2 regions of the Pantoea sp. NSTU24 genome follow, and region 2 is predicted to be linked to the other one. Evidence: predicted binding sites of a transcription regulator. Region 2 holds the regulator's gene; the other holds the start of a gene.

Region 1 (10,468 bases), 1.4 Mb from region 2:
GTATCAGCAGCAGACTACACGGCGAAAATTTTTTTGCAGAGATTATTTCAGTGAACATTATCCCGAAAGACGTTGTGCGTTCATCATCAGCACAACGTTAACCATTTGCAGTGCTGCCGCCAGCACAATCAGCATCACAATCCACTGCCTTGCTTTCCGCCAGCCCCGTCTCCGCCAGAGATAAACGGCACTCCCCGTCATGACAATGATGATGACCAGTAATCCAGTAATCACAATCTGCATTTTTTCTTACCCTGCAAAGAAAAATGGCTCCTGTGTCAGACACAGAAGCCATCTTTATCGCCCGCCAGCTATCAGAAGACGCGCTTGAACGGCTTAACCGTAACCTGGGCGTAAACACCCGCCGCGAAGTAAGGGTCGTCCTGCGCCCAGGATTGTGCCGCTTCCAGTGACGGGAACTCAGCAACGACGGTTGACCCGGTAAAGCCCGCGACACCGGGATCGTTACTGTCTACTGCAGGCATCGGGCCAGCGATAATCAGGCGCCCCTCTTCCTGCAGCAGTTTGAGCCGGGCCAGATGGGCAGGGCGCACGGCATTACGCTTTTCCAGTGAATCTGCAGTATCTTCTGCATATATGACGTAAAGCACTCAGTAACTCCCAGTATTCAGAATTTCGCAACACGTTAAGGGATCGCCATGCAATGTGCAAACGAAACCTGCAGGCAGTGCAGGGCTCCGCATAAAGGGCTAAAAGCACTTTTATGCAGGACGGCGCAGGGGAGTTATTGAAACTGATTGCTATTTGCATTTAAAATTGCAGCCTCACTCAATCACTGCGATCGTTATGACCACGCTGACTATGCCACTACCTAAACGCACGTCTGTCTCCATGCTGCTGTCCATCATCCTGCATGGGGGCGTGATTGCCGGAATTCTCTACGCGTCATTTGGGCAGGAGATTAAGGTACCGGAGGCATCTCAGCCTATCAGCGTCACCATGGTGGCGCCGGAGGTTCAGCCCGCGCCTGCACCTGCGGCAGTGGTGCCACCTGCACCACAATCCGAGCCTGAACAGGAGCCTACTCCGGAGCCTGAGCCGACACCCGAACCCCCTAAGGCTGAGCCGGTGCCAATACCTAAACCCGAACCTAAGCCAAAACCTGTACCTAAACCCAAACCCAAACCAGAACACCGGCAGCAGCCAGCACGTGAGGTGAAGCCGCGTCAGGAGAGCAAGCCGCAGGCTAACCCTTTCCAGCAAAAGACGCCCACGTCAGAGAAAAAACCGGCCGCAGCACCAAAAGCCGCACCGTCACCCACTGTTTCTGCGTCAGCGGGGCCAAAAGCGTTAAGCATCAGCAAACCGGGCTATCCACCCCGTGCGTTTGCCCTGCGGATTGAGGGGCGGGTCCGCGTGAAATTTGACGTCGACAGTGACGGACGGGTCGATAATATCGAAATCCTCTCCGCCCAGCCGGCGAATATGTTTGAGCGCACGGTGAAGCAGGCGATGAAAAACTGGCGCTATCAGAGCGGACGGCCAGCCAAGGGAATGACGATGAATATCGTGTTTAAAATTAACGGTGGCGCCAGTCTCGAATAAATACCGGGTCAGACTGCCAGGCCTGACCCGTCACTTATTCGCCGGAAGACTGATTAGCGCGACCGGCGGGCAGAGGACGCGATTTGCCTTCGTTATCCACGGCCACGTAGATGAATACGGCTTCCGTGGCACAGTAAGTCTGGCCGATCGGCTCAGATGACACCTTTTTGATCCACACTTCGACGTTAATTGTCATAGAGCTGTTGCCGGTCCGGATGCAACTCGCATGGCAACTCACCACATCGCCTACGGCGACCGGTTTCATAAATGACATGCCATCGACACGTACAGTTACCACACGGCCTTCCGCGATCTCTTTAGCCAGAATCGCGCCGCCCATATCCATCTGCGACATCAGCCAGCCACCAAAGATATCGCCGTTGGCGTTGGTGTCTGCCGGCATGGCGAGCGTGCGCAGTACCATTTCGCCTTGCGGCAGTTTGTGTTTTTCGTCCATTGCGTCCACTTATTTGCAGGTCAGTGCCAAAAAAATGCCCGGCGAACCGGGCTGTGTCATTATTTTTGTTCCTGCTGCGGCATCTGTCGCCAGATATAAAGCCCGCTGAGCAGGGTAAACAGGAGTGTCAGACCGGAAAGGCCGAATACCTTAAAGTTAACCCAGAACGCCTGAGGTAACCAAAAGGCGACATAGATATTCACCAGGCCACAAATCAGGAAGAACAGCGCCCAGGCCACATTGAGCCGACGCCAGACAGTTTCAGGCAATTGCAGCTCTTTGCCCAGCATGCGCTGAATCAGCGTCTGCTGCATGAACCACTGGCTGTAAAGCAGAGCAGCGGCAAACAGGCTGTAAATCACGGTAACTTTCCATTTGATGAACTCATCGTTATGGAACACCAGCGTCAGAGTGCCAAATACGGCCACCAGCACAAAGGTGAAAATCGTCATCTTTTCCAGCTTGCGATAGAGCACCCAGCTGACAACCAGTGCCAGGCCGGTCGCAACGATCAGTGCGCCGGAGGCCACAAAGATGTCATACAGCTTATAAAAGATGAAAAAAACGACCAGGGGAAGAAAGTCGAGTAGCTGCTTCATAGTTTTTCCATTCAGAGTTGGCTGCGTATCAGCCCGAAGGCCGATGGCAAATCAACGTAAAAGCATATAGAGCCGATAAAGATAAATAATCAACATCGCCGACACCAGGTTACCCGCTGCGGTGAAAATCACTGATGAGACATTGAGCGGTAGCACGGTCAGCGACGAGAAGAACAACATCACCACCACCTTGGCCAGCAGCCAGAGCAGGATTGCGGGCGCAATCAGCTTCACGTTCTTCCACGCCATGCGCATACTGGCGCGCATAGCGGCAAAGACACCCATTTTTTCACTGGCGACCATAACCGGGGCCAGTGACAGAAGAATCGTCAGCAGTACGCCCGGCACCACCAGCACCATAAAGCCCAGTTGCGCCACCAGCGTCATCAGAAAGGTAAGCAGCAGCAGTTTAGGCAGCATTGGCACGGATGCGCCAATTGCCCGCAGCGCGCTGACTCGCTGACCGGCTGAGACCAGTGGGATCAGGCAGAGCATGCCGCCCAGTAGCAGCGTATTACCCATCAGCGCCGCAAAGGTGCTGGCGGCCGAGGCGTGCAGCAGGACCTGCTGCTGCTCCGGGGACATATTCTGTACCATCTCAAACAGCGAACCGGCGCTGTCGTCATTCTGCTGGAGCAGGGCCATCTGATCGGCACCAGGCGTCAGCACATGCACCAGCATAACGGTAATAAAAGCGGTCAGCAGCGACAGCAACAGTAACGTAGCCAGTTGATGACGCGCAAAATTTCCTGTGTCACGGTATAACGAGCTGGCCGTGATAGACATGTACACTCCTTGGAGGAACCGGGTTAATTAACCCGGCGATTGTACATGTTCTGGCAGCTCGCGGGCACCCGCCGCGGCATAACTTTCTGTCATATCAGGTAAAGAAGGAGAAAAAAGCGCAGGAAGGCCATAACGGGCGCGGGCGCGATCGCAGGCTTCGTTATGAATGCCTGCTTCACCGGACATGGCAAACTCGCGACAGGGCGTCGGACGTTGCTCATAAATCCCGCAGGAAACGCAGCCGCCAATTTCTCCCTCCAGAGCGACGCAGCGGGGGGGGCGATCGTTCGTTCCCCGCATATTGCGCATCAGCAGGCTGAGCGGTTCGGTTAAGTGGGTCGGCACCAGCCCGCCAGCATCATCGGCTTCGGCCCAGTAAAAAGAGACGCGGAAATGGGCGCAGCAGGCGCCACAGCTGACACAGGGATTCGTTATTTCATGCATTTGATCACCCGCCCCTCCCAGGGCATCGAACCAAAATCAACAGGGAAGAGAAGCAAAATAGGCTGGCTTAAATTATTCAGCAAGCGCTATTTTTCGTTACCAGTGGGTTCTGAAATTGATCTAAATCAATTCATTGTTTTTTAAGCAATTTATCCGAAACGTTCAGAGTGCAATTTTCTGTAAATCACGTTAAATATTTGCCAGCAAAAAACGAAGGTGTTCGCGATTTCAGATTAAGCAAAGGAGTGATAATGAAACTGGCAAAATGCGTGATGGTGCTGGCACTGGCAGTGCCCCAGCTGGCAATGGCTCACGAGGCGGGCGACTTCTTCATGCGGGCCGGCAGTGCCACCGTCCGGCCTGTCGAGGGTTCTGATAACGTGTTAGGCATGGGTGAATTCAGTGCCTCGAATGACACGCAGTTGGGCCTGACATTTACCTGGATGGCAACAGATAACATCGGTGTTGAGCTGCTGGCCGCCACGCCATTCCGCCACAAAGTAGGGCTCGGCCCCACTGGCACGCTGGCGACGGTACGGCAGTTACCGCCTACGCTGATGGCACAGTATTACTTCTTCGACAGCAAAAGTCCGGTGCGTCCTTACGTGGGCGTGGGCGTGAACTACACCACCTTCTATGATGCTAAGTTCAACCAGACTGGCCGCGATGCGGGCCTGACCGACCTCAGCGTTAAAGACTCCTGGGGTGTAGCAGGTCAGGTCGGTCTTGACTATCAGATCAACCGTGACTGGATGCTGAATGCGTCGCTGTGGTACATGGATATCGATACGGAAGTGAAGTTTAAAGCGGGCGGCGAACAGCAGAACATCAATATGCGCGTTGACCCCTGGGTGTTCTTCTTCGGGGCGGGTTACCGTTTCTGATGATAAAAAGGCCGCTGAATCAGCGGCCTTTTTTGCAGCACAGACGTTACTTGATCTGCATGTTGTTAACAACCGATCTTACGCCTGCCACGCTGCGTGTCACCTGAACGGCGCGGTTGGCCATCTGTGGCGATGAAACAAAGCCGCTCAGCTGAACTTTGCCTTTGAAGGTTTCTACGTTGATTTCCGTCGACTTCAGCGACTCATCTTTCAGCAGCGCACCTTTGACTTTGGTGGTGACCACGGTGTCATCGATATAGCCACCGGTTCCCTCTTTAGTTGCGGTTGGCGCACAGGCGCTCAGTGTCAGCGCAACCACGCCCGCCAGTGCAGCACCTGCCAGCATTTTAACGAATTTCATTGCTTTCTCTCCCTGTCACAAATTGGATACGCCGTTACCGTAACGGCGCATTGTCATTGTGGTGCAGATTTAAGGAAAAGGGCAAATCACGGGAGGTAAAAAAGGAAACAAATCATGCCTTATCAGGCGATAAGGCATGATGACAGGATTAGCGGCTGGCCGCTTTAAGGCGACTGACAAAATGCTTGAGTTCGCTCAGCATGATTTCCGGTTCGGCATGATGCTTTTCGATGATCCTGACAATCGCTGAGCCGGAGATAGCGCCTGCGGCACCGGCCGCGATCGCCTCTTTCACCTGCTCTGGTTCCGAAATACCAAAGCCCTGCAACGGCGGCGCGGCATGATATTCGCGCAGCTTGTCGATCAGATGCTGCAGCGGCAGGCTGGCGCGGTTTTCAGCACCGGTCACGCCTGCACGCGACAACAGATAGGTGTAACCGCGGCCGTGCGAGGCGATCTCACGCAGCAGCTCATCGCTGGCATTAGGTGGACAGATGAAGATCGGTGCTACGCCATGACGCAGCGCTGCCTGCCGGAAGGGCGCTGACTCTTCAACCGGCACGTCAGCCACCAGCACTGAATCCACACCGGCTTCGGCACAACGGGCATAGAACGCATCCACACCGTTGGTGAAGACCAGGTTGGCGTACATCAGCAGGCCAATCGGCAGGTCCGGATATTTACGGCGAATGGTCGCCAGCATCTCAAAGCACTGGCTGGTGTTGGTGCCTGCCGCAAAGGCGCGGAGCGTCGCATTCTGGATAGTCGGGCCGTCCGCCAGGGGGTCGGAGAAGGGGATCCCTAACTCCAGGGCATCCGCGCCCCCTTCAACCAGCGCGTCGATAACGCGCAGTGACAGCGCGGGTGACGGATCGCCCAGCGTCACAAAAGGAACGAAGGCACCTTCGTTGTTCGCTGACAGGCGGGTAAACAGTTGGTTATAACGTTCCATCAGATTTCTCCCTGCGCAGTCAGAATGTCATGAACGGTGAAAATATCTTTGTCGCCACGGCCAGAAAGGTTAACCACAATCAGCTGCTCTTTCTCCGGTTCCGCATGGATCATCTTCAGCGCATGAGCCAGCGCATGGGAAGACTCCAGTGCCGGAATAATGCCTTCCGCGCGGCAGAGCTGTTTGAAAGCGTCCATCGCCTCATTATCGGTAATCGAGACATAGTCTGCGCGACCGATACTGTTGAGATGCGCATGCTGCGGGCCTACCGATGGGAAGTCGAGGCCGGCAGAGATAGAGTAGGACTCTTCGATCTGACCGTCGTGCGTCTGCATCATCGGCGCTTTCATGCCGAAGTAGATCCCTACGCGACCATGCTTCAGCGGCGCGCCATGCTCGCCCGTCTCGATGCCATGTCCCGCAGGTTCAACGCCGATCAGCTTCACGCTGGTCTCATCGATGAAGTCAGCAAACATCCCGATGGCATTAGACCCACCGCCTACACAGGCGAGGATCGCATCCGGCAGGCGTCCCTCTTTTTCCAGAATCTGCTTTTTGGTCTCCTCGCCAATCATGCGCTGGAACTCGCGCACAATCGTCGGGAAGGGATGGGGGCCCGCCGCCGTGCCGAGCATATAGTGCGCGGTTTCATAACTGCCGGACCAGTCACGCAGCGCCTCATTACAGGCATCTTTCAGCGTGGCGGAGCCGCTGTGAACCGGAATCACTTCCGCGCCCATCAGACGCATACGGAACACGTTTGGCGACTGACGCTCAACATCTTTTGCACCCATGTAAATGCGGCACTTCATGCCCAGCAGCGCACAGGCAAGGGCGGAGGCCACACCGTGCTGACCCGCACCGGTTTCAGCGATGATTTCGTTTTTGCCCATGCGTTTAGCTAACAGCGCCTGACCCAGCACCTGGTTTGTCTTGTGCGCCCCCCCGTGCAGCAGATCTTCACGCTTGAGATAGAGGCGGGTCTTTGTGCCTTTGGTCAGGTTTTTGCACAGCGTCAGGGCAGTCGGACGACCTGCATAGTTCTTCAGCAGGTCGGTAAATTCGGCCTGAAACGCCGGATCTTTTTGCGCGTCAACAAACGCCTGTTCGAGCTGGCGCAGCGCGGGCATCAGGATCTGCGGAACATACATTCCGCCAAATTCGCCAAAATAGGGATTGAGTAACGTCATTTTTATCTTCCTTTTTGGGCCCGCATTGAAGCGGGCCAGGCAAATCAGTAGGCACGCAGTGTCTGAAACACAGCAGCAATTTTGCGGGCATCTTTGATGCCGGGCGCACTTTCTACGCCAGAGTTGAAGTCAAGCCCGGCACAGCCCAGCTGCGCGGCTTCAACACAGTTATCCGCGCGGAGGCCACCGGCCAGCAGCACATTGTCCAGAGTCTGCCCTTGCAGCAGTGACCAGTCGAAACGCTCTCCGGTGCCGCCATTGCCGTTGTCGAACACGTAGCGGTCCACGTGCGGCCAGTCGCGGACCGGCACGCTGCTCTCAATGCGCAGCGCCTTCCAGATCTGAACCGCCGCAGGCAGCGCGGCACGCAGGTCAGCCACAAAGGCCGGGGTCTCATCGCCATGCAGTTGCACAGCGGACAAAGAAAGGGCGGCAGTATGCGTGACAATGTCACTTATTGGATTATTGCGGAACACACCGACATAGCGCAGCGGCGCGGCGGCGATCACCGACTGTGCCGTGGCCGTGTCGATCAGGCGCGGCGAGCCTTCGGCAAAGATCAGGCCGCCATAGATGGCACCGGCTTCATAGGCGGCACGCGCATCTTCAGGGCGGGTCAGGCCGCACACTTTGTTACTGCCCAGGGTAACCCGACGCACGGCACCGGTCAGATCCGGCTCTTCCATCAGTGCGGAGCCAATCAGGAAGCCGTTGGCAAAATGACTCAGCTCGCGAATATCGGCATAGCTGTTGATTCCCGACTCGCTGATCACCGTAACGCCGTGCGACAGGCGTGGGGCCAGCTGGCGTGTGCGGTTGAGATCGATAGAGAGATCACGCAGATCGCGATTGTTGATGCCGACGACTTTTGCCTGCAGGGCGATGGCGCGCTCCAGTTCCTCTTCGTTACTGACTTCGGTCAGGATACCCATCTTCAGGCTGTGCGCCACGGCCGCCAGCTGACGATACTGCTCATCATCCAGCACAGAGAGCATCAGCAGGATGGCATCCGCCTGGTAGTAACGCGCCAGGTAGATCTGATAAGGGTCGATAATAAAATCTTTGCACAGCACCGGCTGGGTGATCGCCGCGCTGACAATCGGCAGAAAAGCGAAGTCACCCTGAAAATATTTCTCATCGGTCAGCACGGAAACCGCGGACGCATAGTGGCGATAGACCCCGGCAATCGCAGCCGGGTCGAAATCCTTACGGATCACCCCTTTAGAGGGCGATGCTTTTTTACACTCAAGGATAAACGCGGTGCGTGCACCCTGCAGCGCGTCATAAAAATGACGGCTGGCAGGTTCGATGCTGTTCTGAAAAGTAGAGAGCGGCTGCTGCTGCTGACGGGCTTCCACCCAAATCGCTTTATCCTGAACAATTTTTTCTAACACGGTGCCTTTCATGATTATCCTCTTGCTGCCAGTGCGACAACGCGCTCATAAGCCTGTCCGCTGCGGATGGCGTTAAGCGCCTGCTGGGCGTTTTCACGCAGATCTTCCTGACCGAATACCTTAAGCAACATCGCCACGTTGACGGCGACCGCTTCTTCATGCGCCTGCTGGCCATTACCCTGGAGTAAAGCCGTAAGAATGTCACGATTTTCTTCCGGCGTGCCGCCCGCCAGCGCCTCTTTGGGATGGAAGCCAAAACCAAAGTCCTCCGGCGAGAGCTGATAGCCGGTAATCTCGCCGTCGCGCAGTTCGGCAACGTGCGTCACGTCGTGCAGCGCCACCTCATCCATGCCGCCGCCGTGCACCACCGCCGCGCGCTGATAGCCCAGCATCTTCAGGGTCCGGGCAATCGGCATCACCAGATCCGGACTATAAACGCCAATCACGGCCAGCGGCGGACGCGCCGGATTGATCAGCGGGCCGAGCACGTTAAACAGCGTGCGGGTTTTCAGCCGCTGGCGGACCGGCATCGCGTGGCGGAAACCGCTGTGGTACTGCGGCGCAAACAGGAAGCAGACGTTCAGGTCATCCAGCGCCTGGCGCGCCCGCTCTGCGGGCATGTCGAGATTGATACCAAAGGCCGCCAGCAGATCGGAAGAGCCCGACTTGCTGGAAACGCTGCGGTTGCCATGCTTCGCCACTTTCAGGCCACAGGTGGCGGCCACAAACGCGCTGGCGGTAGAAATATTGATACTGTTGCTGCCGTCGCCGCCAGTGCCTACGATGTCCGCAAAAGCATAGCCCGGGCGCGGGAAGGGTCTGGCGTCTTCCAGCAGCGCCGTGGCGGCCCCGGCGATCTCTTCCGGCGTTTCGCCGCGCACTTTCATGGCGATCAGCGCCGCGGCGAGCTGCTCAGGCTCCAGCTGCCCGGTAATAATGGCGCTGAAGAGGGTGTGACTTTCCGCCTGACTCAGCGTCTGCGCCTGGTAAAGTTTTTCCAGTGTCTGTTGCATCATTATTCTCCCTGTTACTTCGCCAGTGCCCAGTCCAGCGTCTGCTCAAGCAGGCGCGCGCCCTGAGACGTCAGAATCGATTCCGGATGGAACTGAAAGCCGCAAACCCGATCGGCTTCATGACGCACCGCCATCACCATTCCGTTATAACTGGCGTTGACCGTCAGCGCTTCCGGCGTATTACTGCCCACCAGTGAGTGATAGCGCGCCACGGGCAGCGGATTGCTCAGACCGGCAAACATCGCCTCACCGTCATGTTCGATCGCGGATGCCTTACCATGCAGGATCTCGCCCGCCTGACCAACATGGCCGCCGTAGGCTTCCACAATCGCCTGGTGTCCCAGACAGATGCCGATAATCGGCAGACGACCGCGCAGCACCCGCAGCAGCTCAGGCATACAGCCCGCATCTTTTGGCGCGCCAGGGCCGGGAGAGAGCATCAGCACCGGGTTTTCCATCCGCTGAAGCTGTTCAATCAACAGCTCAGCAGGCAGGTTATTGCGGTAAATCACTACGTTGTGACCAAAGGTCCGCAGCTGATCAACCAGGTTGTAGGTAAATGAGTCGATGTTATCGAGCAGCAGAATATCGGCCATCAGAAGATCTCCTTGCAGTGATGGGCAGTCGCGATGGCGCGCAGGACAGCGCGGGCTTTGTTACGGCTTTCGTCCGCTTCAGCCTGCGGATCAGAATCCAGTACCACACCCGCTCCCGCCTGCACGGTGGCAACGCCATCTTCGACATAGGCCGAGCGAATGACGATACAGGTATCCAGATCGCCCTGCGCCGTAAAGTAGCCCACGGCGCCACCGTAGCTGCCAC
Region 2 (10,468 bases):
CTGCCTGCGGAGAGTGGTTTCGATGCGGTAAGAAGGCAGGTTCCGGTGCGCTATTCGCTGCGTCAGGGCACAGTCGTGGCAGAGACAAAGCCGGCAGAAAGTGAGATTTACTGGCGGGAGCGGGAGCGCGTGGATTTCCGGCGGTAACGGGCAGGGCGGCGCCAGAACGCCGCCCTGAACGATTAATGCGTGACGTGACCGTGAGAACGGTGACGGGTGACAAAGCCGAGGAGGGCACACATCACAAACACCACGGCATAGAGCGCATTCGCCGTCGCCAGGGCGGCATGCACACCACTCTTCTCTACGATAGGCGCCGTTACCACAAAGGTCAGCATGGTGCCGACGGTGCCACAGGTCAGAATGAAGTTCACCAGTTTCGGCGAGGCCACTTTGGTCTGCAGCGAGCCCAGGGTAATGATGGTGGTGTAGATTGCGCTGGAGCTGAAGCCCAGAATCATGATGATCCATTTCAGCATGCCGGCATCGCTGCTGCTGACGAACCAGTACATCAGCAGGGTAGCCAGGCCTGCCAGCACCATCAGAATACGTTGCAGATCGAAGAAACGCAGCAGGAAGCTGAAGGCCCACATCCCGACCATATAGGCGGTCCAGAAGCTGCCGACCAGCTGTCCGGCGTTATCGATATTCATGCCCATGACTTTGGTGGCATATTCCGGCACCCAGGAGATGAAACCGAGCTGGCCCAGAATGTAGCAGAGTGCTGCTACTGCCAGCAGCAGTACGCCTGTACCCCATTTTTCTTTCTCAACCGTCGGGCTGTTCTCGGGCTTACGCAGCACCGGAAACTCCACGAACAGCGTCATGATGAAGATCGCGACGTAGATAACGCCAATGCAGACATAGACCCAGTACCAGGGCAGCTGGCGCGCCAGCAGAATGCCTGCCAGCACCGGAAACAGCGTACCGGCCATGCTGAAGAAGGAGTCGGTAAACAGCAGGCGTGAACCGCGCTGACGGCCTTCATACAGATGGGTGATCAGGAAGGTGCCGATCGACATGGTAATGCCGCTAACCACGCCCAGCACGAACATGCAGAGTGAAAAGACCGTCAGATCGCGACTGGTCATCAATCCGATTATCGCCAGCACCATCAGCACGAAGCCAAAAATCAGCTGACGCTTTAGTGGCACGATGACCATCAGCCAGGCGTTGAGGAAAACGGCCGCCAGGATGCCGCTATTAAGGAAAGTGAAGGTGTTACTCATGCTGGAGATGGGGATCTGGAAATCTTTAGCGATATCGCCCATTACCATACCGGTAACGATCACCAGCGCGCCGGTCAGGGCGTAGGAGAAAAAGCTTATCCAGGTGAGGCCAATACGATTACGGTTTGTCATGTTCTGAACCTGTTGAGAACCGGGTGCCAAAAAGTGTCAGAAAGTGTAAACGGAACTGTGATCTTAATAAACAAGCAGTGAAATAAGAGATCCATATTTCATGTGTTGTGTGATTTTAATCACGCTGTTGCCCAGGTTTATCGTTTGCTCGCGGTTTTTACCGCCACAGCGTAAATATAGGTAAAACGCTGGCTCATAGAATAGAGTCTCTCTACAATCAATCACGTTTTTGTGCCCGCTCTCCCAGGTAAGGAATCTTTCATGTTTAAACGTACTTTAGCAGCGGCCTTTACCCTGTTAGCCCTCTCTTCCGTTTCTGCCCAGGCGCTGGCCGCAAAAGGCGATACTCACGTTCTGCTTACCACCTCTGCTGGCAATATCGAACTTGAACTGAATAACCAGAAAGCGCCGGTTTCCGTAAAAAACTTCGTTGATTACGTGAACAGTGGTTTTTATAACAACACCATTTTTCATCGCGTGATCCCGGGCTTTATGGTGCAGGGTGGCGGATTCACCACCGACATGCAGCAGAAGCAGACTAACGCGCCGATCAAAAATGAAGCGGATAATGGCCTGCGTAACCTGCGTGGCACCATCTCAATGGCGCGTACCGCTGACAAAGACAGCGCAACCAGTCAGTTCTTCCTTAACGTGGCGGACAATGCGTTCCTTGACCACGGACAGCGCGACTTTGGCTATGCCGTATTTGGTAAAATCGTAAAAGGCCAGGATGTGGCAGAAAAAATTTCGCAGGTGCCGACCAAAGATGTCGGACCTTACCAGAATGTTCCGTCCAAACCGGTCGTTATTCTCTCCGCCAAAGTCCTGCCTTAAGCCCTCTGGTCGCCCTCTTCGGAGGGTGACGTCCCTGCCGCCCCCGGCAAAGCCAGAATTTGCTCTTATACTTAGGGCAAAAAACCTGAGCAGGAGGCGGTATGGCGAACAGACTCACCGAAAAACAGAAAGTCACTCTGTGGCAACAGCGGCGTAGCGCCAGCTATCAGGCCAGTTGTCGTCTGGAGGGCTTTGCCCCGAACGAAACCAGTATCAACAGCGATGATGCAGCAGCACGGCTGGCGTCCCTGAGGAGGCAATATGGACTCTAACAGCGCCGTCAGTCAGGATCCTTACCTGTGGCAGCAGGACAATGTGCTGAAAAACCTGGCCGATATTCACGATGCTGCACAGCTGCGCAAAGCAGAGCTGAGCTTCAGCGCGGCGCGTGCCGCTACGCTGGAACTGGGCCCGCGCAATCCAGGACTGCCCTATCTGCGTCTGATCCACCGCACGCTGTTTCAGGATATCTACAGCTGGGCAGGTGAGCTGCGCACCATCGACATCTGGCGTGATGAGACACCGTTTTGCCATTTCGAATATATCGAAAAAGAGGGCAATGCGCTGATGGCCGCACTGGAAGAGGAGAAGGGGCTGGCGGAGCTGCCGCGCGAGGAATTTATCCGCCGCATCGCGCACTACTACTGTGAAATCAATATGCTGCACCCTTTCCGTCACGGAAATGGTCGCGCACAGCGCATCTTCTTTGAACAGCTGGCGCTGCATGCCGGTTATCTGCTGTCGTGGGAAGAAACGGATGCGGAAAGCTGGAAAGCGGCGAATCAGGCTGGCGTCGCCGGAGACCTGGAGCTGCTGGAGCAGGTGTTTGCGAAAGTGGTGAGTGAGGCGGCGTAACCGCGTAGAATAGCGGCGCGGGTTATCACTCTGGATGGTTCATGCTGCTGCTTATCGACAACTACGACTCCTTTACCTGGAATCTTTATCAATATTTCTGCGAACTGGGTGCAGAGGTCCGGGTGGTGCGCAATGATGCCATCACGCTGGCGCAGATGGCGGCCTTACCGCTGACTCATCTGGTGATTTCGCCAGGCCCCTGCACGCCCTCGGAGTCGGGGATTTCACTGGCGGCGATCCGGCACTTTGCTGGCCAGCTGCCGGTGCTGGGTGTCTGCCTGGGGCACCAGGCGATCGCGCAGGCGTATGGCGCGCAGGTGGTTCGGGCTCGTCAGGTGATGCACGGCAAAACGTCCGCCATTCAGCACACCGGTCAGGGTGTGTTTCGCAATCTGAATAATCCCCTTACCGTAACCCGTTACCATTCACTGATTGTGCAGCGCAATTCCCTGCCGGACGATTTTGAGATAACGGCCTGGACGATGCGTGATGGCGAGCCTGATGAAATTATGGGATTCCGCCACAAAACCCTCGCGCTGGAAGGCGTGCAGTTCCATCCCGAGAGCATTCTCAGCGAGCAGGGCCACCAGCTGCTGCGCAATTTCCTGGCGCAATAAGTTGCCTTTGAGTGATTTTTTATGCATATTTCGTGATTATTATTTCATGGTTGCACAAACATCATTCAAATGGGGTCATCAATGGCAGCGGAAAACATTGCGGTTACGCGGGAGACGTTCGATAACGTTATTTTGCCTGTTTATGCACCTGCGCAGTTTGTGCCGGTAAAAGGCCAGGGCAGCCGTGTCTGGGATCAGCAGGGCAAAGAGTATATCGATTTCTCGGGTGGCATCGCCGTCACCGCACTTGGACACTGCCATCCTGCGCTGGTGGAGACGCTGAAGCGTCAGGGTGAGACGCTCTGGCACACCAGCAACGTCTTCACCAACGAACCGGCGCTGCGGCTTGCCAGTAAGCTTATTCACGCCACCTTTGCCGAGCGCGTTTTCTTCGCGAACTCCGGCGCAGAAGCCAACGAAGCGGCATTTAAGCTGGCGCGCTACTACGCCTGCAAGCGTCACAGCCCGTTCAAAAGCAAGATCATCGCCTTCCACAATGCTTTTCATGGCCGGACGCTCTTTACCGTCACGGTCGGAGGACAGCCAAAATATTCTGACGGATTCGGGCCTAAACCGGCGGATATCGTTCACGTGCCGTTCAACGACCTGGACGCGGTAAAAGCCGTCATCGACGATCATACCTGCGCTATTGTGGTTGAACCCATTCAGGGTGAAGGCGGCGTGATGCCTGCCACACAAGCCTTTATGCAGGGATTGCGTGAGCTTTGCGACCAGCATCAGGCGCTGCTGGTGCTGGATGAGGTGCAGAGCGGCATGGGACGCAGCGGCAGGTTGTTTGCCTATGAACACTATGGCATTCAGCCCGACATCCTGACCTCTGCCAAAGCGCTGGGTGGCGGGTTCCCGGTCAGCGCCATGCTGACCACCAATGAGATCGCCTCAACAATGGCACCGGGCGTGCATGGCACCACCTATGGCGGGAATCCCCTGGCCTGCGCCATCGCTGAAACCGCGCTGGATATCATCAACACCCCGACGGTGCTGGCGGGCGTGGAAGAGCGTCGTCAGCACTTTGTGACGGCGCTGCAGGCGATTGACGCGAAGTATGATCTGTTCAGCGATATTCGCGGCAAGGGCCTGCTGATTGGCGCGGCGCTGAAGCCTCAGCATGCCGGTAAATCGCGCGACATTCTGAATGCCGCCGCGGCAGAAGGGGTGATGGTACTGGTTGCCGGTACCGACGTGATGCGTTTCGCGCCGTCGCTGATCATTGAAACGGCTGATATCGAAGAGGGCATGCGTCGCTTCGCCACGGCGGTCGGCAACGTGCTTAACGGCTAAATCAGCGCTTCCGTAAATGCCGGATCAGCCAGCGGCCATGTTGTGGTCGCTGGCTCCACGCCAGTGATGAGATAGTGTGCATCACGCTCAGATGATCGAGAATGCGGCGCACATGCTGCTCCACGACCGTGACCGGCCCCTCACTGATATTTTCCAGCTCATCCAGCAGGTTGACCTGTGAACTTGCCCCATCATATTCCAGCCGCTGCTGGCACCGCTGCAGCGCGATTTCACAGGATTGCAGATAGCGTTCGGCCAGTGAGGCGGTGAGCATGGTGTGTTCGCGCGCCAGAATCGTCATCGCATTAATATGCTCGACAATAAACTGGCTGTGCGTCACCCACAGCCGCATATCTTTCAGATACTGAGCGTTGAACGCCGGCTCCTGCATTGCCTGATTAAGGGAATTGAACAGCGCATTGTGTGCCTGATTCACCTGCACACGCTGGTAAGCCAGCTTGTCCGGTGATTGCTCATTGCCCAGCAACAGCCGGAGTGCATCCTGATAGGTTTCCAGCGCATCATGCGCGTTCTGTCGCAGCAAGCCGCTCTGCCACTGCGGCCAGAGCCAGAGCATTCCGCCAAAAGCGATCAGGCAGCCCATCAGCGTATCCATCAGTCGCGGCAGCAGAAACTGTGCGCCGTTCAGCGACAGCAGCTGCAGCGAGTACACGGCGGTCACCGTGAAGCCGATCATCGACCAGCCATAAAACTGGCGGGTAAAGCGGTAGCTGATAAAGGTGATCGCCAGCATGATCAGCAGCACCAGCGACTCCGGCACCGCCAGACGCAGCGTGGCGGCCGCAATCACCAGCCCGGCAAAGGTGCCCAGCGCCCGGTGCTGGATGCGGACACGGGTGGCACTGTAGCCGTTCTGGCTGACGAACATAATGGTCATCAGGATCCAGTAGGGCTTGGGAATGTTGAAGAACAGCGCCAGCGCGCTGCCCAGCATCAGCATGACTGCAAAGCGAGCGGCGGTGCGCAGTGACGAGGAGCGCAGCGAGAGGTAGCTGCGCAGGGCGGGCAGCAGCGGCAGGCGGCGCTGGCGATCGGCCATCAGGTCGCGCTGATAAAGCGGTTTCTGCGTTCGCAGGACCCGGGCAATCCGGTTGAAGTGATACAGGCAGAAATGCCCCACCGGATTGTTGGGATGCTGATGCGCGATTTTCTCCAGCGCGCCGAGCTGTTTGTCCATTGCAAAACGTTCGGGCAGGCGGTGGTAAAGAATATTATCCGCCAGCACCCACAGCCGGGCCGAGATGGTTTTGGCATTCCAGCGGATCACCGCTTCGGCATGGCTCTGCTCGACCAGCTTCTGCACCTCTTCCGGCCGATGCAGGCTGACCGAGATATGCTCCTGCAGATCCAGCGCCACCTGAAAGGCGCGCGTCAGCCGCTTGTGGCTGTGGTCGCGGCTGGCCGACAGCATGTGCATCTGCTGATAACAGGTGTTGATCAGATCGACCACCTTCTGCTGGCGAGCCAGCAACGGCGGCAGGGCCTTTTCCGGGTCGGTCAGCTGCGTCAGCAGGGTATATTTGGCGTCGCAGTAGTTAGCCAGCTCGCGGTAGATCAGACTCAGGCTCTCGCGCATCGGCTGCTCTTTCCACAGCCAGAACCAGAACCAGTTAAACAGCCCGTACCAGAGCGTACCGCCAATATAGAGCAGCGGCGGAACATAGATCGGCATGCGACCGACCAGGCTCAGGGTAAAGATAGCGGCGATAAGGGTGCCGGGCAGCAGACGACCATGCAGCGGGCTGATCTCGCCGGTTACGCCGAGCAGCAGGGGCATGATCAACAGGATCAGCGGCAGCGGCACCGTCTGCAGAGTGAGCCACTGGATCAGGAAGCTACCGAGGGCAAACAGGCTGCCACCCACGATCAGGCGTTTGAAGAAGCGTTTATGCGGTGTATCCAGACCAGCGATGTTGCAGCAGGCAGGCACCAGCGAGAAGAGCAGGCCTTTTTGCAGGTCGCCAGTCAGCCAGCCCAGCGCGACCGGCAGGCAGAGCACCAGCGTCTGCCGCAAGGCGTAGTTCACTTCAGGATGGTAAATTATTCGACGCCACATCGGCTCAGCACAAACAATAACGGCGTGATGTTGCCATCACGCCGTGGGTGACAGGAATTAGCGGGTGCCGTAAACGACGATGGTTTTGCCGTGTGCAGAGATCAGATTCTGATCTTCCAGCATCTTCAGAATACGGCCCACGGTTTCACGTGAACAACCAACAATCTGGCCAATTTCCTGACGCGTAATTTTAATTTGCATGCCGTCGGGATGCGTCATGGCATCTGGCTGTTTCGCCAGGTTGAGCAGGGTCTGTGCAATGCGTCCGGTGACGTCGAGGAAAGCGAGATTACCCACTTTTTCGGACGTGACCTGCAGGCGACGCGCCATCTGCGACGAGAGTCGCATCAGGATGTCAGGGTTAACCTGAATCAGCTGACGGAATTTCTTGTAGGAAATCTCTGCCACTTCACACGCACTTTTCGCACGTACCCAGGCGCTGCGCTCCTGGCCTTCTTCGAACAGGCCAAGCTCACCAATAAAATCACCCTGATTCAGGTAGGAAAGAATCATCTCTTTGCCTTCTTCATCTTTAATCAGAACCGCGACGGAACCTTTCACGATGTAGTAAAGCGTTTCTGCTTTTTCACCTTGATGAATCAGCGTACTTTTGGATGGATACTTGTGAATATGGCAATGGGACAGGAACCATTCGAGTGTAGGGTCTGTTTGCGGTTTGCCGAGAACCATTCGCTATTATCCTCTGTTGTAATCGTGCCCAAAATACAGGGGGCAGTTTTCCCTGTCAGGCGGTGAAAGCTTCAAGCGTTTTCCCTTTCAGGAAATTATTCGGGCCGCATCAGGCGCAGTGCGCATCATTCTTCCCGGCTTCGTCATCGGGTGACGAAAACTATTTTCAGCACTGTTTGTAGCACAGCTTTAGCCGACTGTCTTCTGTTGTCTCGCTTCAGCTACAGGCGGATTTCTCCGGATTGCTGTTTACCAGGGGAAAGCGTACTCTGGCGACAAAACAGCGTATTCCGGAGTAAAAATCATGCAGGCAAGAGTGAAATGGGTAGAAGGACTGACATTCCTTGGAGAATCCTCATCCGGCCATCAGATCCTGATGGATGGCAATTCGGGGGATAAAGCGCCCAGTCCAATGGAGATGGTGCTGATGGCGGCGGGTGGGTGCAGCGCGATCGACGTAGTCTCAATTCTGCAAAAAGGCCGCAACGATGTGGCTGATTGCGAAGTAAAATTGACCTCAGAACGTCGTGAAGAGGCACCGCGAATCTTTACGCACATCAACCTGCATTTTATCGTTAGTGGCAAATCGCTCCAGGATAAAGCGGTCTCACGCGCGGTGGATCTTTCGGCGGAAAAATATTGCTCGGTCGCCATCATGCTGGGTAAAGGCGTGACAATGACGCACAGCTACGAAGTCATTGAGTTATAATAGCCGCAGGTTTTTTAACGTGAGTGGCCGTCCGTTATAAGACCTGACCCGGGCAGGGAATCCGCGTTGAGATTGTGCCTGCGCAGGAAATGGGGTCAGATCGGAACGTCGCCTGAGCCCATTGCTGGCCGCGCGATTGCGCATCTCATCCCTGATGTGCGCCCGTAGCCGGGCCAACGCATTGCGGTGTTCAAAAACGCGCCCGGCGTTTTGGTCCTGGGCGCGGGACGCTTTCCTCTTCTGCCCCGGTTCCCTGTGTGTTGAGCTAATGCACTGTCCGATCCTGTGTGCCCAGGTTTTGTCTGTAGCGACATTCCTGAAACCTGCGCATTCATTCCCTCACTCTATCCGTTTACCTTCCATCAGCCGCTTCACCAGCGGGCCCATAATCAGCTCCATCGCCAGGCCCATTTTGCCGCCGGGCACGACCAGCGTATTGATGTGCGAGATAAAAGAGCCCTGCAGCATCGCCAGCAGATAGGGGAAGTCGATATCTTCCAGCGCCTGAAAATGAATCACCACAAAACTCTCATCCAGTGACGGGATGGCGCGAGCGGCAAACGGGTTTGAGGTGTCCACGGTCGGGACGCGCTGAAAGTTGATATGGGTTCGTGAGAACTGTGGCGTGATGAAGTTGATGTAATCTTCCATCGACCGGACGACGGAATCCATCACCGCTTCACGGGAGTGACCACGCTCGCTGGTATCGCGTACCAGCTTCTGGATCCACTCAAGGTTAACAATCGGGACCACGCCCACCAGCAGATCGACCTGCTTTGCCACGTTGTGCTGCGCCGTCACCACGCCGCCGTGCAGACCCTCATAGAAAAGGATGTCGGTGTTCTGCGGCAGCGGCTGCCATGGTGTGAAGGTGCCGGGCACCTGATTCCACGGCACCGCCTCATCGTAGGTGTGCAGATATTTGCGCGACTGTCCCTGTCCGCTATAGCCATACTCTTTAAAGCTTCGCTCCAGCAGGCCAAAGTCGTTGGCTTCAGGGCCAAAGTAGCTGATGTGACGTCCTAAATCGCGCGCCTTACGGATCGCCATATCCATTTCAGGGCGGGTGAAGCGGTGAAAACTGTCGCCTTCCAGCTCCGCCGCATGAAGATTAAGCTGCTGAAAGATTTTGCGAAATGCGAGGCTGGTGGTGGTGGTTCCTGCACCGCTGGAACCAGTCACTGCGATAACAGGATGACGTGCAGACATAGAGAAGCTCCCTGTGAGATCGGGTAACAGGCATTGTTAGCATGAAATGGCTGTGGGCGCATCAGCCCCGGAAGGCGTTGCGCGGCATAATATTGACCGATTCATGCAGTTCCGACCACACCAGCACCACCTCACCGCTTTCCAGCTGGCGTCGCACATCCGCCACTTTGTCCAGCAGGCTGCGCTCCTGCTCGCCGTAGTCTGTGCCTTCGCGCAGGACAAAGGTTTCAATCAGGTTTTCAAGGGTCTCAGGCGAGACCTGTTGCCAGGGAATAATCACGGGATCAGTTTTCCAGAAAAGGGGCGATCCACTGAGGGATACGCTGTTCCAGCCACATTTCAGGCTGGCGTAATGTGCCGCCGACAAAACCCACGTGGCCACCGTGTGATGTCAGTTGATACGTAATAGTGGCAGATAATTGACTGCTCTGCGGGATCACCTCATCACTCATAAACGGATCGTCGCGGGCGTGCAGGATCAGCAGCGGTTTTTCTACCTGCTTTAACCAGGGCATGGCGCTGGCCCGATGATAGTAATCTGCCGCATCCCTGAACCCGTGGGCCCGCGCCGTAATGGCATCATCGAAATCGCGCAGACGCCGCAGCGCTTTCAGCTCCGTCAGATTGACCGGCAGTGTATCCGGCCAGGCATGCAGTTTACGGCGCGCGTTCTTCTTGAGCTGTGCCAGCAGATAGTATTGATAGAAGCGCGAAAAACCATGCTCCAGTTTTACGCTGCAGGGTTCCAGCATCAGTGGCGCAGAAACAATCACGCCTGCGTCGACCTCTGCAGTGGCGCCCTCCTGACCCAGCA

Evidence for each region. The regulator CRP, encoded in region 2, controls carbon source genes, mostly activating them, when cyclic AMP is high. The targets are predictions, from matches to a motif close to ATGTGANNNNNNTCACAT.
Region 1: ompW (outer membrane protein OmpW) is a predicted target of CRP. The motif match lies at 3,966-3,983, and genes of this name have one in related genera.

Annotation. Positions count from the first base shown of each region.
Region 1 covers NZ_JBKIWZ010000001.1:1,447,112-1,457,579, reverse strand. The annotation lists gene ACLHDD_RS07090 (hypothetical protein) at 58-243, opposite strand; gene ACLHDD_RS07085 (YciI family protein) at 315-611, opposite strand; gene tonB (TonB system transport protein TonB) at 808-1,566, shown strand; gene yciA (acyl-CoA thioester hydrolase YciA) at 1,601-2,023, opposite strand; gene ACLHDD_RS07070 (septation protein A) at 2,083-2,622, opposite strand; gene ACLHDD_RS07065 (YciC family protein) at 2,674-3,408, opposite strand; gene ACLHDD_RS07060 (YkgJ family cysteine cluster protein) at 3,436-3,852, opposite strand; gene ompW (outer membrane protein OmpW) at 4,104-4,736, shown strand; gene ACLHDD_RS07050 (BON domain-containing protein) at 4,783-5,097, opposite strand; gene trpA (tryptophan synthase subunit alpha) at 5,246-6,049, opposite strand; gene trpB (tryptophan synthase subunit beta) at 6,049-7,239, opposite strand; gene trpCF (bifunctional indole-3-glycerol-phosphate synthase TrpC/phosphoribosylanthranilate isomerase TrpF) at 7,284-8,645, opposite strand; partial or broken gene trpD (bifunctional anthranilate synthase glutamate amidotransferase component TrpG/anthranilate phosphoribosyltransferase TrpD) at 8,648-10,242, opposite strand; gene ACLHDD_RS07025 (anthranilate synthase component 1) at 10,242-10,468, opposite strand, start outside.
Region 2 covers NZ_JBKIWZ010000001.1:2,894,894-2,905,361, reverse strand. The annotation lists gene ACLHDD_RS13945 (cytosine deaminase) at 1-147, shown strand, start outside; gene tsgA (MFS transporter TsgA) at 183-1,361, opposite strand; gene ppiA (peptidylprolyl isomerase A) at 1,623-2,195, shown strand; gene ACLHDD_RS13930 (YhfG family protein) at 2,297-2,467, shown strand; gene ACLHDD_RS13925 (putative adenosine monophosphate-protein transferase Fic) at 2,457-3,050, shown strand; gene ACLHDD_RS13920 (aminodeoxychorismate/anthranilate synthase component II) at 3,092-3,667, shown strand; gene argD (bifunctional acetylornithine/succinyldiaminopimelate transaminase) at 3,749-4,969, shown strand; gene ACLHDD_RS13910 (YccS/YhfK family putative transporter) at 4,971-7,046, opposite strand; gene crp (cAMP-activated global transcriptional regulator CRP) at 7,104-7,736, opposite strand; gene ACLHDD_RS13900 (OsmC family protein) at 8,041-8,445, shown strand; gene ACLHDD_RS13895 (phosphoribulokinase) at 8,785-9,654, opposite strand; gene ACLHDD_RS13890 (YheU family protein) at 9,716-9,934, opposite strand; gene ACLHDD_RS13885 (hydrolase) at 9,939-10,468, opposite strand, start outside.